DNA from 3 places in the Pseudomonas sp. NPDC077451 genome. Region 1 is predicted to be linked to each of the others. Evidence: riboswitches for the same ligand, from Rfam matches in the RefSeq annotation. Region 1 holds a riboswitch; each other region holds the start of a gene.
What was found. A riboswitch is a leader RNA that binds a small molecule or an ion and turns the genes downstream of it on or off. The one in region 1 is predicted to bind cobalamin.
Positions count from the first base shown of each region.

Region 2: linked by a shared signal. The riboswitch ahead of cobW (cobalamin biosynthesis protein CobW) and the one ahead of ACIGHL_RS11290 (TonB-dependent receptor) in region 1 are both predicted to bind cobalamin.
Region 3: linked by a shared signal. The riboswitch ahead of ACIGHL_RS06990 (hypothetical protein) and the one ahead of ACIGHL_RS11290 (TonB-dependent receptor) in region 1 are both predicted to bind cobalamin.

Region 1 covers NZ_JBITVX010000005.1:302,798-306,368, reverse strand. Annotated here, with positions in the region: gene ACIGHL_RS11290 (TonB-dependent receptor) at 1-1,351, opposite strand, end outside; gene ACIGHL_RS11285 (hypothetical protein) at 1,354-1,479, opposite strand; cobalamin riboswitch at 1,435-1,647, opposite strand; gene dxs (1-deoxy-D-xylulose-5-phosphate synthase) at 1,907-3,571, opposite strand, start outside.
Region 2 covers NZ_JBITVX010000006.1:270,382-273,952, forward strand. Annotated here, with positions in the region: gene cobM (precorrin-4 C(11)-methyltransferase) at 1-271, opposite strand, end outside; gene ACIGHL_RS12595 (cobalamin biosynthesis protein) at 284-745, opposite strand; cobalamin riboswitch at 859-1,077, shown strand; gene cobW (cobalamin biosynthesis protein CobW) at 1,173-2,228, shown strand; gene cobN (cobaltochelatase subunit CobN) at 2,235-3,571, shown strand, end outside.
Region 3 covers NZ_JBITVX010000003.1:85,646-89,216, forward strand. Annotated here, with positions in the region: gene ACIGHL_RS06980 (nitrite/sulfite reductase) at 1-1,418, opposite strand, end outside; gene ACIGHL_RS06985 (DUF2970 domain-containing protein) at 1,785-2,003, opposite strand; cobalamin riboswitch at 2,163-2,295, shown strand; gene ACIGHL_RS06990 (hypothetical protein) at 2,385-2,672, shown strand; gene ACIGHL_RS06995 (cobaltochelatase subunit CobN) at 2,773-3,051, shown strand.

The DNA.
Region 1 (3,571 bases):
CACCAGCTTCCCATGACTCGCCCGTCTGCGGTTTGAGGAATTCGATTCCAGGCTCGACGAGCGCGTTTTCGTTGACGTTGGCCCAGCGCAGAACCTCTTCGCGCTTGACGAATACTTGAGTCTGCTCAGTCACCTGCCAGCCCAGCGCAATGCTTGAGCTGTCTTCGTTGTCACTGCGCTTGCGGCCGTTGTGTTGGTCGACGGCTTCACTGATGCGATAACCAAGGCTGAGCGTGACGCGATCGGTCAGTGGCTGGCTGAGTTGTGTATACCAGTCCCGCTGCGTTTGTTCAGCGAGACTGCTGAGCGAAGGATAGAGCCTATACGCCGCCTGGTAATCAGCTCTCAGGTGGTCAAACCCCAACAACCATTCACTGCGGCCGGCCGCGCTGTCCCAGTTGGCGGTGATGCGGGGGCTGATGGTTTCCACCCTGGTGCCTTCGGTGAACGGGCTGCCGGAAATCAGTCCATTCCCGTCGCTGTCTCTGATGGTGTAATCCAGGTTGCCTGTCCAGTGGCGGCCAAACGCCTGTTCGCCAGCAACGCGATGCACGTCGGTTTTGCTGTTGTTCCACTCGTTCGAGGTGCTGGCCTTGCGATCAGCACGGCGCTGCACGATGGTGAGGCTGCGCGGGTATAGAAGCTCGTCGTCTACATTCTGATACTCGTACAGCAACCAGCCGTTGGCATGTTCATACCGGAGACGGCCGAACACATCGCGGTAGCTGGCGTTGTTGTGGTCACGATAGTTGTCAGCGTTCCTTGTCTCGCCGCTAGCAAAGGCTGAAAAACCGCCTCCGAGCTCTTGCGACACATGTCCCCGGTAGGCCTCCAGATCGTGACTGCCCTGGGTCGTTTCGACATAGGCTTCGTTGCCAGTCGGGCGACGAGTGATGATATTGATCACCCCTCCTACCGCTTGGTCGCCATATAGGACGGTTCCAGCACCGCGCAAGATCTCGATTCGCTCGATGTTAGCGAGCGGCACGCTGTTCAGATCCGGACCGCTCAAGCTGGGATTGTTCAGCCTTCTGCCATCGACCATAACCAGCACGTTGTTGACTGCGTTATCACCGAAACCACGCAGGCTGATGGAGGCATGATTGCCGTCGCCCAGCGTGTCGCGGATCTGAATACCAGCTTTCCCGTTCAGCACCTCTATCAGGCTACTGGCTGCACTCCGCTCGATTTCATCCCTATCTATCACGCGGGTGCTGGCAGGGGCGGGCCGTTCCAGAGCGGTCGCTCGGGTGATGACCATTGGTGGAGCCTGATAAGGTTCCAGGGCGGCAGCAGCGCCCGGTATCAGGGCCAGCGCAAGCATGGTACGAGACGGCTTCAAGTCGAACATCCTCAAAAGTTCAGCGCTTTTGAGAAGGGCAGGAACAAGCGCAAGGGCACGCAGCCGCGCTTGACGGTGCTGCCCTCCGCAACACCAGTCGAATCCGCCAGGCCGGTCTCCGGGCTTTCGACGCGCACCGCGCTCGCCTTCCCGTGCTGGGCACAGTGGCGGTTGAGCGGGCGGTGATCCTTGGATCACGGTCGATTACCGTTGCGGGGGCAGCGCCGGCCTTGCTCTTCGAGCGCACCGGCTTCCCGTTTAATGCGGACCTGGCGGTCGTGCACACCTGGGCGGATAGGAAATCGCGCGAACCTTACGGCCTGGGCTGGGGAAAGACAAGCGAATGAGCGACGCGCCTCAGTGCAAGGCCGCGGTAAACAGAGCTGATCGGTTGGGGGCTTAGGACGCTCTCGGCCCGGGAGGGATTGATCCGCCCGGCCCAGCTTCGGCAGCGTCGTGTGGATGATGTTTCATCCATCCCCGGACCCAGCGAAGATCGAGGTATGGAAATTCGACTCCCATATACCCAGACCGCCTCGCTGTTGCCCATGGCGGCGCTGGATCCTACGGCTGAGTGTGCAGCCTTGCCAGTCGCGCTTTGACTGCCGCCTCGATACCGGCGGCGTCCAGTCCGCACTCCCTGATCATCTCGCTGGGTTTGGCATGTTCGACGTAGTAGTCAGGCAGGCCCAGTTGAAGGAGCGGTGTGCTCAGGTTTTGCGCGGCGAGGAACTCTCCGACCGCACTGCCGGCACCGCCCATGATGCTGTTCTCCTCGATGGTCACCAACAGCGCGTGGCTGTCGGCTATCTGGCGCACCAATGCCTCATCCAGGGGTTTGACGAAACGCATGTCTACGACTGTTGCGTTCAGGGTTTCGGCAACCTGCATGGCGTCCGGTAGTTGCACGCCAAACACCAGCAGCGCGACCTGCGTACCCTCGCGACGCACCACGCCCTTGCCGATTTCAAGCGGTTCGAGGCCCGGTTCGATCATTGCGTTCGGGCCGGTGCCGCGTGGATAACGCACCGCGGCGGGACCTTGGAAGTGGTAGCCAGTGGTGAGCATCCGGCGCATCTCGTTCTCGTCGCTCGGTGTCATTACCAGCATGCCGGGGATGCAGCGCAAATAGGCCAGGTCGAAACTGCCCGCATGGGTCGGGCCGTCTTCGCCGACCAGCCCGGCGCGGTCGATCGCGAAGAGCACATCGAGGTTCTGCACCGCGACGTCATGGATCAGTTGATCGTAGGCGCGTTGCAGGAAGGTCGAATAGATCGCCACGACCGGCTTGGCACCTTCGCAGGCCATGCCTGCAGCCAGCGTAACCGCATGCTGCTCGGCAATCGCGACGTCGAAATAGCGGTCCGGATAACGCTCGCTGAAATCGATCAGATCCGAGCCTTCCTTCATCGCCGGGGTGATACCCATCAGGCGTGGGTCTACCGCAGCCATATCGCACAGCCATTGGCCGAACACGTTGGAATACTTCGGGCCGCTGGGTTTCTTCGGCTTGACCGGGCCGCCGATGGGGTCAAGCTTGCTGATCGCGTGCCAGGTGATCGGGTCGACTTCCGCCGGAGCGAAGCCTTTGCCCTTTTTGGTGACCACATGCAGAAACTGTGGGCCGGAGAGGTCGCGCATGTTGCGCAGGGTGCCGATCAGCGTCGGCAGATCATGGCCGTCGATCGGGCCGATGTAGTTCCAGCCGAGTTCTTCGAACAGCGTGCCTGGGACCAGCATGCCCTTGGCGTACTCCTCGGTGCGGCGGGCGATTTCCCAGGCACCGGGCAGGCGCGAGAGGACCTTTTTGCTGCCTTCGCGCATGCTCGAATAGGTGCGGCTGGAAAGGATCTTGGCCAGGTAGTTGGACAGTCCGCCGACATTGCGCGAGATCGACATGTCATTGTCGTTGAGCACTACGAGCATGTCCGCACCGACTTCCGGCGCATGGTTCAGTGCTTCGAAGGCCATGCCTGCCGTGAGCGCGCCGTCGCCGATGACCGCGATGGACTTGCGCTTCTTGCCCTGCATGCGGGCGGCGATGGCCATGCCCAGTGCGGCGCTGATCGAGGTGCTGGAGTGGCCGACGCCAAAGGTGTCGTACTCGCTCTCGCTACGGCGTGGGAAGGCGGCGAGGCCGTCCTTCTGGCGCAGGCTGTCCATGCGCTCGCGGCGCCCGGTGAGAATTTTGTGCGGATAGGCCTGATGACCGACATCCCAGACCAGGCG
Region 2 (3,571 bases), on a different contig from region 1:
CGCCAATGGCGCCGTACAGTGACGGATCGCCCGAGTGCACCCGTGCCACGTCCTGGCCCTTGGCATCGGCCTGTTGGATCAGCTCAACGATTTCGTCCAGATGCAGCTCGGCGGTGTTGATCACCTGCTCGGCACTATGGCCTTCGAGCACTGCGGCAGGGACCAGCGAGCCGGCGTAGAGAATGACCGGGCAGCTGCGCACCAGACGCAGCCCTTTGACGGTGATAAGTTCCGGGTCACCAGGGCCGGCGCCAATGAAATAGACGGTCATGCAAACTCCAGATCAAGGAAGACGGGTGATAGCCAAGGCGCAGGTCGCATTGGCGGAGCGCAGCTTTCGGCACAGCAATCGGGTTTTCTGATTACCCATGATTTCGGCCTGTGCCAGGGCGCTGGCCTCGGCAAGCCCAGCGCTGCCGGTCAGGGCCTTGCTGCGCAGCGAATGCTCGCTGACCGCCGCATCATAGGGGGCAAGCTGCGTGGCAGACAGCAAGGCAAGGGGCAGCCTCAGGTGCGCGGCCAGCGCATGCAGGCCCGGTTCGTTCGCTTTGATCTCGCTGCTGGCCAGGCAGTCGAGCGCGGCTATCGTCAATCCTTGATCCCGCAAGGCGCGATGCAGAAGCGCTTCGAGCTCGACCCTGCTGCAACCCTTGCGGCACCCCAGCCCCGCGACGAGCAGCGCCCCATCCGGTAGGGGACGAGGCTCGGGAACAGATGAATCGTCAGTAGCGGTCGGGATGGGCATGGCGCTCGTATGGGATGGACCGCAGCGAGCACGGTCATGGGCAAAAGGGCCGCAAGAACATCACGCGCCTTGCTGAGCGTCAACCGGGCGATTGACCCGCCCCCGGCCTCTGCGTAGCCTTCACGCGTCGAGGTTCTCTGGCGATGCCAGAGCTAAGAGGGAACACGGAAAGCCGTGGCTGCCCCCGCAACTGTAAGCGACTTGACCCTTGGGTGTGCTTTGTCGAGCACACCAGCCACTGCGCATGGCGCGGGAAGGCGAGGGATATTGGCAGACGCACCACGCGTCGCCCGGTCGTGAGCCAGGAGACCTGCCTCGCCACACATTTACAACCGGGCGGGGTGCTCCGGTGGTGCTTGTTGGCGCTTGTCGCCACGTAAGTGTCCGCCTGCCTGCTCATCTTTTTTCCGATGCTTGCAGGGCTACGATGAAAACCCTTTCCAAACTTCCCGTCACCATCGTTACCGGCTTTCTCGGCGCCGGCAAAACCACCTTGCTGCGCCACATGCTGGCCAATGCCGAAGGGCGACGTATTGCCGTGATCGTCAACGAATTCGGCGAGCTTGGCATCGATGGCGAGATCCTCAAGCAGTGCTCCATCGGTTGCAGTGAGGAAGAGGCCAACGGCCGGGTTTTCGAACTGGCCAACGGCTGCCTCTGCTGCACCGTTCAGGAAGAATTCTTCCCGGTGATGCGCGAGCTGGTGGCGCGTCGTGGCGATCTCGACCATATCCTCATCGAAACCTCTGGCCTGGCACTGCCCAAGCCGCTGGTCCAGGCCTTCAACTGGCCGGAGATCCGTAACGCCTGCACGGTCGATGCGGTGATTACCGTGGTCGACAGCCCGGCAGTGGCTGCCGGCACCTTTGCCGCCTTCCCGGATCAGGTCGATGCGCAACGCAAGCTCGATCCCAATCTCGATCACGAATCGCCCCTGCATGAATTGTTCGCCGATCAGCTGGCCAGCGCCGATCTGGTCATTCTCAACAAGGCCGACCTGTTGAGCCCTGACGCGCTGGCGGCCGTTCGTGGCGAAGTGGCCGAGGAGCTTCCCGAAGGAGTCAAGGTCATCGAGGCGCACGGCGGCGAGCTGCCGTTGAACGTGCTGCTGGGTCTCGATTGCGAAACCGAACTGCACATCGATGGGCGCAAGACTCATCACGATCTCGAAGGCCATGAAGAACACGATCATGAAGCCTTCGACTCGTTCGCGGTCGAGCTGCCGGAGGTGCCTGAAGACAAGCTGATGCAAGTATTGAAGAGCGCCGTGATCAAGCACGGAATCCTGCGCATCAAGGGCTTTGCCGCGGTTCCGGGCAAGCCCATGCGCCTGCTGTTGCAGGGCGTCGGGCAACGGTTCGACAAGCACTTCGATCGTCCCTGGCAGGCCGGTGAGGCCCGTGTCAGTCGGCTGATCATCATCGGCCAGTCACTCGACCCATCGGCGATAGATGCCGAACTGAACGCTGCATTGGCGGGCTGACCGGTCGTGCATCTGCTGCGCACCCAGCCCGGCCAGCAATTGCCGGCCGACAGCATCGCCGACCTGGGCCAGACGCCTGGGGAAATCGTCGTGCTGTGCACGGGGGATTCGCACCTGTCACTGCTTGCCGAGGTCGCTGGCCAGCTGCCCGAGAACTATCCCAGCCTGCGGCTGGCGAGCCCGGCGCAGTTGGGCAACAACGCGTCGATCGACTTTTATGTCGAGCAGGTGTTGCAGCACGCCAAGGTCATCCTGATTTCCGTGCACGGTGGCGTCAGTTACTGGCGCTACGGGATCGAGCGGCTGGTGGAGCTGGGCCAGCGCGGCGCTACCGTCATCATGGTCCCGGGCGATGACTGTGCCGATCCCGAACTGAGCGAGCTCGGCAATGTGCCGACCGAGGATAGCCACCGGCTGTGGCAGTTCCTGCGCCAGGGCGGTGTCGACAACGCGCGGCAGTTCTATCACTGCATCGCCAGCCGCTGGTTGGGCCGTGACTACCCCTGGCATGAGCCTGAGGCGCTGGCTCGGGTGGCGATCTATCACCCGCATCATCCATCCGCGACGCTGGCTGACTGGCAGCGCGACTGGCGCGCGGATGCACCGGTGGTTGGCCTGATCTTCTATCGCACCCAGGTGCAGGCGGCGAACACCGGCTTTATCGATACCTTCTGCGAGAGGCTGACGGCCCAAGGGCTTAACCCCTTGCCCATCGCAGTTGCGAGCCTGAAGGAGGCGGCTTGTCTGACGCAGGTCGAAACCTGGCTGGAGCAGAGCGGCGCCGCGGTGATCATCAATACCACGGGCTTCGCCCAGTCCAGCCCGGATGCGCCAAACCTGCGGCCGTTTCGGCTGGACGTGCCGGTGCTGCAGGCCATCTGCGCGCTGGACAATCATGAACAGTGGCAGGCCAATGCCCAGGGTCTGGGCTCGCGTGACCTGGCGATGCATGTCGTGTTGCCGGAGCTGGACGGCCGGCTGATCACCCGACCCATCAGCTTCAAGGGCCTGGCGTGGCGCAGCGAGCGCAGCCAGAGCGACGTGATCTGCTACCAGCCGCATCTGCCGGGCATGGACCACGTGGCAGAGCTGGCCTGGCGCTGGACCCGGCTGGCGCGACTGTCGAACAGTGACAAGCGCGTCGCCCTTATCCTGGCCAACTACCCCACACGAGATGGCCGCATCGGCAACGGTGTAGGGCTGGATACCCCGGCCGCTGCGCTGAACATTCTCCGTGCGCTGCAGGCGCAGGGGTATCCGGTTGCCGATCTGCCTGACAGCGGCACCGCGCTGATCCATGAGCTGCTCGGTGGCGTCACCAACGACCTCGATAACCTCGACCT
Region 3 (3,571 bases), on a different contig from region 1:
AGAATGCCGATGTGACCCACATGGTGGTGTCCGCATGCGTTCATGCAACCGGAGATGTTCAGGTCGATATCGCCGATGTCAAACAGGTAATCCATGTCATCGAAGCGGCGTTGAATGGCTTCGGCGATCGGGATCGATTTGGCATTCGCCAGGGAGCAGAAGTCGCCACCTGGGCAGCAGATGATGTCAGTCAGCAAGCCGATGTTCGGCGTGGCGACTCCGAGTTCGCGTAACTCGTGCCACAGCTCGAACAGACGTGATTGCTCGACATCGGCCAGGATCATGTTCTGCTCGTGGGAGTTGCGTACTTCGCCAAAGCTGTATCTATCCGCCAGATCGGCAATGGTCTCGAGCTGCTTGTCTGTAACGTCACCTGGCGCTACGCCAGTGCTTTTCAGCGACAACGTGACCGCTGCGTAACCGGGTTTCTTGTGAGCGACAACGTTGCGCTCACGCCAGCGAGCGAAGCCTGGGTGCTCGGCATCAAGCTGGGCGAGCACAGCGATCTGATCTTCAAGAGACTTGTACTCCGGGTCGACGAAGAATTTGCTGACCCGCTCGACTTCGGCTTCGGTCAAAGTATTCGCGCCGTCTTTCAAATACGACCACTCGGCCTCTACACGCTCGGCAAACACTTCAGGCGTTAGGGCCTTGACCAGAATCTTGATGCGCGCCTTGAACTTGTTATCACGACGACCATAGCGGTTATACACACGCAGAATCGCATCGAGATAGGTCAACAGGTGCTGCCATGGCAGGAACTCATTGATAAAGCTGCCCACGATCGGCGTACGGCCAAGACCGCCACCCACGGATACGCGGAAGCCCAGCTCGCCTGCCTCGTTGTTGACCGCTTCGAGCCCGATGTCATGGACCTCAATGGCTGCACGGTCACTTGCAGCGCCGTTTACCGCAATCTTGAACTTGCGTGGCAGGAATGCGAATTCTGGATGGAAAGTCGACCACTGACGAATGATCTCGCACCAGGGGCGGGGGTCGACTAGCTCGTCTTTGGCCACGCCGGCGAACTGGTCGGTGGTGGTATTGCGGATGCAGTTGCCGCTGGTCTGGATGGCGTGCATCTGCACGGTTGCCAGTTCGGCGAGAATGTCAGGGACATCCTCCAGCTCGGGCCAGTTGAGCTGCACGTTGGTACGGGTACTGATGTGGGCATAGCCCTTATCGTACCGACGGGTGATGTCGGCCAGCTTGCGGATCTGAGTAGACGACAACAGCCCATAAGGCACAGCAATGCGCAGCATCGGCGCATAGCGCTGGATGTACAGACCGTTCTGCAGGCGAAGAGGCAACAATTCTGCGTCAGTCAGTTCACCGGCGAGATAGCGGCGAATCTGGTCACGGAACTGACGCACGCGATCCTCGATGATGTGTTGGTCATACTGGTCGTATACGTACATAAATGTCCTGTTTTTTCAGGCTGTCTACAGCTTCTGCGCGCACGGCCGCGCACCCGTTGATGGGAGGCCGGCACGATACCAGCTAGCGTTTATGCGCAAAAGTGATGTTTGGGAATATGTTTAGAACGAAACGCTGCTTTTCAGACATTTCAATCGCCGGCCTTGAGCGCTCCGTTTGCATGGTCTTAACTGCAATCAATGCGATCCTCAACAACAAGGTACGCCCCTGTGTCAGAGCATTTGAAACGCCATGATAATGACAGCTGCGCAGATGCCGCCGCGATCTTCTTTCTGATCCTGCTCGCGGTGGCGACAGCAGTGTTCTGGGTTAGCCACCAATAGCCTGGCGGCCTCTACATAACCGGGTCAAACGCCGACTAGATAGAGCACCAGCTTGACGACCCCCAGAATCACCAGGACGAACGCTACGGTGAAGCCGACCCCGAGCAGAATGAAATGGCTGGGTTTACCGTGGCTGAAGTCCCGCACCCGATTCTTCCCGCTCTGCACGCCCAAAGCGCCGGCCAGCATACTTTGAAGCATCTGCCGTAGCGTGAGCGATTTGGGTTGCCTATCGTCGTCCATAAGTGTCTCCGTGAGGCTGACTGCCTTGAAGTCTAGTCAGCAATCCTGATTCTGGAGAGATCAATGTGATGTCCAGCGACGTCAACGGGTCGTCACGCTTGTTGTTGCTTGAGCTTGCCTAGGTCGGCGCCTAAGGTTCGCGCCTCGGCCGCCCAGCGGTTGAACAATTGAAGTGCGTGGTGCCCGGATCATGGTCCGGGTTAAATGGGAAATCAATGCAAGCTGATGCTGCCCCCGCAACGGTAGAGTCGATTCGACCGAACCCGATACCAGCCCGTACTTCCCAGGAACTGTCGCGGTGGGCGACGTCCTCAGTTTTGTCGCTGTGCCGGTTTGGCTAGGCGCCTTATCTGTTGCCCACTGCACCCGGATGAAATGGGCATGTCTTTCGCCTTTCGCTGCGTGGCACTAGCGCTTCTGTTACTGACGCAAGTGGCGCCGGTCAGTGCCAGTCAGATCAACGCGATCATTTCCCAATACAGCGCTGCCGAGTTCGCTTCAGCTGCCGCTTTGCTAAAGCAACGATTCCCTGAGCGTACCGTTAGCGCCCGGACTCCGGAGCAACTGGCAGAGCTGGACGACGCCGCGATCGTCCAATGGTTGCCAGTGGAAGGCGCTTGCTCGTGGTGGGCGTATTCGGGACGGAAGTCGACCATTTGCAACCGTTGATCGAGCGATACAGCACGGGCGAGCGCTTCATCATGCACAGCGACCAGGCGTTGGTGGCGATGAGCCGCACCAATGACCGCATGGTATTTGCAACCATCCGATCCGTACGCCGGAGGCGTTACCGACCGGGCGCAATTTCCATGCGCTCGACAGTAGCCTGATCCCGAGTCGCATCCGCTGGAGTATCGGTAGCGAGCTGGCCAACTGTGCGCGACAGCGGCCAATGGAGCAGGGCGGACGCGAGGCCGTCATTCTCTGGGCATCCGATACCGTCCGTGATGAACGCGCCATGATCGCCTTCGGACTGGCCCTGCTTGGCGTAGAGCCTGTGTGGAACAGCCGGGGCATCGTCGAAGGCATCAAGCGATACCTGCTTTAAACCGGGCGCGAGCGACGCGAGCTGATGTTCACCACCTCCGGTTTGTTTCGCGATCTCTATGCTGATCAGCTTGCAGTGCTCGAATGCGTACACGCGCTTGGAGTCGATGCCTTTCTCGAGAAGGGCGCCAACGTCCATGTCAAAAGCAACATGCTCGCAATCATGCTGGTGGCGATTCAGAAGGGCTTTTGGAAGGCCGGCGAGGCGACCCATCACGCGCTGGCCGAGCAGTTCGCAGCCCTGGTTGCTGAGCACGGCTTGCCGGGAAGTGGGCATACCCGGCCGGTTCGAGTGGCTGTTGCCGAAGCTATCTGACCCATTGCGCGACGCACTGCAGGCTCGGCTCGATTCGGCACTGCGCGCGGTGCCGCAAACGAACGCACCGAGCAGTATCAGCGAGATTCAGCCGGAGGCGACGGACACGCCACCAGCCGCGCCAGATCAAGCTGAAACCCAAGGTGATCAAAGCGCCAGCCGATACCTTTAGCTGGCTGCGCTGATCGTTCTGCTGCTATTGGGG